Regions from separate parts of the Agrobacterium sp. 5Ca50 genome, predicted to be linked through region 2. Evidence: riboswitches for the same ligand, from Rfam matches in the RefSeq annotation. Region 2 holds a riboswitch; the other holds the start of a gene.

Region 1 (3,284 bases), 390 kb from region 2:
AATCTGGCCATGTTCCAGAATGAAGGGCACTTCGTGGCTGCGCACTTCCAGAACAGCACGGCTGCCTGCGCCGCCAGCGCTGACATGGCCAAAACCGGGATCGAAGAAACCGGCATAGTGCACACGGAATTCACCGACCAGCGGATCGAAAGGTGTCATTTCCGCCGCGTAAAGCGGTGGCACATGCACGGCCTCTCTGGACACGAGAATGTAAAACTCGTCGGGATCAAGGATCAGTTCGGAGCGGCCACGGTTATAAAGAGGCTCCCAGAAATCAAACACATCATGCTGCGCCTTGATGTCGACATCTACCACCGAGGTGTGATGTTTGCCGCGATAACCGATCAGACGGTCCTCGCCAAAACCTTCTAGATCGATCGACAGCGCAATGCCGCCGCCGGATACGTTCGGGGTTTCACTGGCAACCAATGTTTCAGCCGCGTGCAGTGACAGAAGTTCGGCTTCATTGAGCAGCGCATGGCCGATGCGGAAACGGATTTGCGACAGGCGCGAGCCACGGCGCACAACAATCGGGAACGTGCGCGGGCTGATTTCGAGGTAAAGCGGGCCCTTGTAGCCAGCCGGGATTTTGTCGAACTCCTGCGCGCTATCTGTGATGACCCGGGTAAAGATATCCAGGCGGCCAGTCGAGCTTTTCGGATTGGCAGACGCGGACATTCCGGCGGGCAGATCAACCGTTTCCATCAAGGGCACGATGTAGACACAGCCGGTTTCCAGAACGGCACCGTCACTGAGGTCAATAGCGTGCAACCGCAGGCGCTCGAGTTTGGACATGACTGTGCAATCAGGACCCGGCATGAAGCTGGCACGCACACGATACGCGATTGCACCAAGCCGCAGATCAAGGCTGGCAGGCTGAACCTGGTCGGCATCCAGTGCTGCCTCGCTTTTCAAATTGCCGCTTTCGAACAGGCCGCGGATGGCTCCATCCGTTAAAATACCGGTCGTTCTTTTCATGATACTCACCTGTTGCTTTTCCAACCGACAAAACCAAAACACCGGCATTGACGCAAGCCGTTAACGGGCGTATGCCAATTTTATCCCGTGGTGATTTGGCCGGTCGGCTTGCAGCCACGTTAAATAAGTGGCTAAAAAGACCGGGTGTTCGAAACCGGTCTGCTTTTGCGGCCGGTTTTTTTGTTTGAAGGTGATGGACATGAGCAATAACTGGCGCCCGGCAACGAAACTCGTTCACGGCGGAAGCCTGCGTTCGCAGTTCGGCGAAACATCAGAAGCACTCTACCTGACACAGGGTTTTGTCTACGAAAATTCAGAAGCCGCCGAGGCTCGCTTCAAGGGTGAGACGGAAGGCTTTATTTACGCCCGTTACGCCAGCCCTACCAATGACATGTTCGAAAAACGCATGTGCCTGCTGGAAGGCGCCGAAGAAGCACGCGCCACCGCATCGGGCATGGCTGCTGTTGCCTCCGCCATCCTGTGCCAGTTGAAGGCTGGCGACCATATCGTTGCCGCCCGCGCCCTGTTCGGCTCCTGCCGCTGGGTTGTTGAGACGCTGGCTCCAAAATACGGCATCGAATGCACGCTGATCGACGGTCGTGACCTTGCCAACTGGGAAGGCGCCATCCGCCCCAACACCCGTCTTTTCTTCCTGGAAAGCCCGACCAACCCGACACTGGAAGTGGTTGATATTGCCGGTGTTGCCAAGCTGGCCAACCAGATTGGCGCAAAGGTGGTTGTCGACAACGTTTTCGCCACGCCGCTTTTCCAGAAGCCGCTGGAATTGGGTGCACACATCGTCGTCTACTCCGCGACCAAGCACATTGATGGTCAGGGCCGCTGCCTTGGCGGTGTCGTGCTTTCCGACAAGAAATGGATCGAAGAAGAGTTCCAGGAATATTACCGTCATACCGGCCCTGCCCTGTCGCCGTTCAATGCATGGACGATGATGAAGGGACTGGAAACATTGGCACTGCGCGTCAAGCAACAGACCGCCAATGCTACCCGCATAGCCGACTTCCTTGCTGAACAGAAGCAGGTTGCAAAGGTTATCTACCCGGGCCGCAAGGACCACCCGCAGGCAGATATCATTGCCCGCCAGATGACCGGCGGGTCGACCATGGTGGCTTTTGAGCTGAAGGGTGGCAAAGAAGCAGCTTTCGCGCTGCAGAACGCCCTTGATATCGTGAAGATTTCCAACAATCTCGGCGATGCGAAGAGCCTGATCACCCACCCTGGCACCACCACCCACAAAAACCTGACGGATGAAGCCCGTGTCGAAATGGGCATTGCCAGCGGTACGCTGCGTCTGTCCTGCGGCATTGAAGACACTGACGATCTGGTTGATGACTTCGCCCAGGCGCTGTCCAAGGTCTCGGCCTGATACCAAACGAAGCCGTGCTCTCCATCAAGCACGGCTTTTTACTTCGCCCTAAATTTACCTTCTATTTCAGCATTTAATCTACTATCCGACATTGTCAGCGTTCGGTACCGCCTGTTTTATGTCAATTCTTGACGAATACCGGATGTTATAGTGTAGAATAAAGCAGATCATTAAAGGTAGCGCGTATGTATCGTGCAACGACAAATGGGATCGAAGTTGCTGTCGACCCTTATTATCTTGAAGAACAGTCGGATCCGGACGATAGTCGCTACGTCTGGGGCTACAAGATTGTCATTGCCAATAACTCCCATGCAGCCGTGCGCCTGACCCACCGTTATTGGCACATTACCGACCAGAACGGTCAGGTCGACGAAGTTTCCGGCCCTGGGGTGGTTGGCGAAGTTCCACACCTGCAACCCGGTGAAACCTATGAGTATTCCTCCGGTTGCCCGCTCGATACGCCTTCAGGCATGATGTTTGGCCACTACCAGATGGAAACCGATGACGGTGAAGTTTTCGATGTCGCCATTCCAGCCTTCTCGCTGGATACGCCCGGCTTGACCCGCGTCCTTAACTAAATAAAAACGGGCGCAACTTTCGTCACGCCCGCCTTTGATAGTGTGGTGCTTGTCGACCATCCGCCAGATCAGTTCTTGGCAGTTGCCAGAACGTCGAACTCGCTGGTTTCATAGCGGTAGGTTGTCGAGCAGAACTCGCAAGTTACCGAAACCATGCCGTTTTCTTCACTGTCGCGGATTTCCTCTGCGGTAAAGCCGGACAATACGCCCTTGATCTTGTCGCGCGAGCAATTGCAACGGTCAAATACCGGCTGTGGATCGTAGATCCGTACACCACGTTCATGGAACAGTCGGAACAGCAAGCGCTCAACAGGCACCTGCGGATCGGTCAATTCGTCGGTATC
Region 2 (3,284 bases):
CCGCCATGGATATGGGTGACGCCTTTTTCGTTCAGTTCAAGCTGGTATTCTTTGCCGTCAATCGAGAAACGCCCGCTATCGATACGGTTGGAGTTACGGCCGGGCGTTGCACCGAAATAAGAGGAATATTGCGGATAGTCCTCAAACTTATCAAAGCCGAGAACCAACGGTGGCTGATGGCCATCGAGGCGCAAATCCTGAATGACTGCGCCCCAGGTGATAATATTGGCGGTCAAACCGCCTGCCGAAATAATGACGCGCTCCACTTTTTCGCCGGTGGGCGTTACGCCGAAGTTTTCCCGTGTGGCACCATTCGTCATTATATCGACCTCCGTTTGCAAGAATTACGGGCCAGACGTTGCGTCATTTCCCATCGCTTCGCAATCGGCAAATTTCACTTTCCGATTTCGTTCAGATCGTAATAGGTCGTCTGATAGATTTCATTGATCCAGTTGCCGAAAAACAGATGGGCATGGCTGCGCCAACGGTTTTGCGGGGTGATATCAGGATCATTGTGCGGAAAGTAATTATGCGGCACCTTGATCGGAATACCAGCATTCACATCCCGGAAATACTCATCGGAAAGCGATGTGGAATCATATTCCACATGGTTGAACATGTAGAGACGGTTGCCCTTCTTTTCATGCACCAGGCAGACACCCATCTCCTCCGATTCCATCAGGATTTCAAGCTCGGGGTGCTTTTCAATGTCCTCGCGACGGACCTCGGTCCAGCGTGAAACCGGCACCTGGAAATCGTCGGAAAAACCGTTCAGATAGATGGACGACGGGCAAAGATTGCGGTGACGATAAACACCAAACGCCTTTTCCTTGAGCGGATGTTTTGGCACGCCATGGAAATGGTAGATGGCCGCCATCGCGCCCCAGCAGACGTTCAGGGTTGAATGGACATTGGTCTGCGTCCACTCAAAAATCTTCTGCATCTCGTCCCAGTAGGTCACATCCTCGTAAGCAATGGTCTCGACCGGTGCGCCGGTAATGATGAAACCGTCAAACTTGCGATGCTTGACCTCTTCCCAGGTCTCATAGAACGACAAGAGATGCTCTTCAGAGGTGTTCTTGGCACGGTGTCCGCCAATACGCACCAGCGAAAACTCGACCTGCAAAGGGGATGCGCCGACTAGGCGCGCCATCTGGATTTCAGTTTTGATCTTGTTCGGCATGAGGTTCAAAAGCCCGATCTGCAACGGGCGGATATCCTGACGAACAGCCGCCGTTTCGGTCATCACCCGCACACCCTCATTGATGAGGGTTTCAAAAGCAGGCAGCGTATCGGGTATTTTGATGGGCATATTGGAACACTCTCATCCGGCGGGTAACCAAGGCAGACAGCCCGGACAAACCGCACAAAACAAAAAAACCGGCAACGAAATCGCAACCGGTTCTTGGAAAATCCACGTTTCCTCGACCCTTTAGCGACTTCTTTAAAGTGGCTGCAAGCCGGTCGGCAAATCACCACTATGAGATTACATAATCCCGCATGATGCGAAAATCAATATAGCCGCATTTGCGGGCGCTGGCCGTTCCCTTCTGCGAACATTTGGGCTATTGGCGGGGCATGGAAAAAACGGGCTTTACAATTCTGCTGGGCGGCAACCTGTCGGTGACCGAGCGCGTGCGCAAAGCCGCAGACGGAACACGCGTCATCGCAGCCGACAATGGCATGCGCCATGCGCAGCCGCTATCGCTGACACCGGAATTGTGGGTGGGAGATTTTGATTCCACCGACACCACTCTTCTCACCGAATGGCCGGATGTGGAGCGTCACACCTTTCCCGCAAGCAAGGCCGCAACAGATGGCGAGATCGCTGTCTCGCAGGCGATTGAGCGTGGTGCCCAAAGCCTCGTTCTGATTGGCGCACTGGGTGGCGACCGAACCGACCATGCCTTTCAGCACATGCTGAATGCCATCAGCCTTAAGGAAAAAGGTTACGATGTCACCCTTCTATCGGGTGAAGAAGAGGCCTACCCCTTGGTATCCGGTGGCGAGAAAGCACTCGACTTACCCGCCGGTTCGCTGTTTTCCGTTCTCGGTTTCAGCGATCTTGACGGCCTTGACATCGAGAACGCCCGTTATCCGTTGAATGACTATTCGCTGACCTTCGGCACATCCCGCACAATTTCCAACGTTGCGGAAGGTCCGGTGCGCTTCTCCCTGAAAAGCGGTAGAGCCATCATCCTTGCCCGCCCTTATGACATGACTGGAGCCTGAGCCTTGGCGCCTCCCATTTTGAAACTTGACGATATCACGCTGACCTTTGGCGTTACGCCGCTGCTGAACGGTGCCAACCTGCAAGTGGAACCGGGTGACCGTATCTGCCTCGTTGGTCGCAATGGTTCCGGCAAGTCCACGCTGATGAAAATTGCCGCCGGCCTGGTCGAAGCGCAATCGGGCGAGGTTTTCCGTCACCCCTCCTCGACCATCCGTTATCTTGAGCAGGCACCGGATTTCAGCGGTTACGATACCGTACAGGCCTATGCCGAAGAAGGGCTTGGACCGGGCGATGATCCCTATCGGGTGACATATCTGCTTAACCACCTTGGCCTGACGGGACAGGAAGACCCCAAAAGCCTGTCCGGTGGTGAAGCCCGTCGTGCGGCGCTTGCTCGCGTCATGGCACCTGAACCCGACATCCTGATGCTGGACGAGCCGACCAACCATCTGGATCTGCCGACAATCGAATGGCTGGAAGATGAACTGCAGAAAAGCCGCAGCGCACTGGTCCTCATTTCGCACGACCGTCGGTTCCTTGAAAAAGTTTCCAACTCCACTGTATGGCTTGATCGCGGTACTTCGCGTCGCCTCAGCCGCGGCTTTGCCCATTTCGAGGAATGGCGCGACAAGGTGCTGGAAGAGGAAGAACTCGAGCAGCACAAACTCGGCAAGGCGATTGAGCGCGAAGAACACTGGATGCGCTATGGTGTAACCGCCCGTCGCAAACGCAATATGCGCCGCGTCGGCGAACTTCAGGCGATGCGCGCTCAACATCGTGGCCACAAGGGACCGCAAGGTTCCGTGCAGACCACAGCTGTCGATACCCGTGAATCCGGCAAACTGGTGATCGAGGCCGACAGCATTACCAAGTCCTATGGTGATCGCACCATCGTGGCACCCTTCTCACTGCGCGTGCATCGTGGCGACTGTATTGGTCTGGTTGGGCCAAACGGAGCAGGCAAGACCACGCTTTTGAAAATGCTGACCGGACAGCTGCAACCAGATAGCGGCACGGTCAAACTTGGCACCAATCTCGACATCGCCACGCT

Evidence for each region. Region 2 has a riboswitch for S-adenosylmethionine ahead of metA (homoserine O-acetyltransferase MetA). Riboswitches for the same ligand answer to the same signal wherever they lie in the genome.
Region 1: another riboswitch for S-adenosylmethionine. It lies ahead of ACZ5FM_RS00175 (O-succinylhomoserine sulfhydrylase); the one in region 2 lies ahead of metA (homoserine O-acetyltransferase MetA).

The regions. Positions count from the first base shown of each region.
Region 1 covers NZ_AP026438.1:35,108-38,391, reverse strand. Annotated here, with positions in the region: gene ACZ5FM_RS00180 (2'-deoxycytidine 5'-triphosphate deaminase) at 1-978, opposite strand, end outside; SAM riboswitch at 1,056-1,134, shown strand; gene ACZ5FM_RS00175 (O-succinylhomoserine sulfhydrylase) at 1,178-2,362, shown strand; gene apaG (Co2+/Mg2+ efflux protein ApaG) at 2,548-2,940, shown strand; gene ACZ5FM_RS00165 (Hsp33 family molecular chaperone) at 3,009-3,284, opposite strand, start outside.
Region 2 covers NZ_AP026438.1:3,344,661-3,347,944, forward strand. Annotated here, with positions in the region: gene ACZ5FM_RS16050 (aldose epimerase family protein) at 1-320, opposite strand, end outside; gene metA (homoserine O-acetyltransferase MetA) at 395-1,312, opposite strand; SAM riboswitch at 1,413-1,489, opposite strand; gene ACZ5FM_RS16060 (thiamine diphosphokinase) at 1,579-2,232, shown strand; gene ACZ5FM_RS16065 (ABC-F family ATP-binding cassette domain-containing protein) at 2,236-3,284, shown strand, end outside.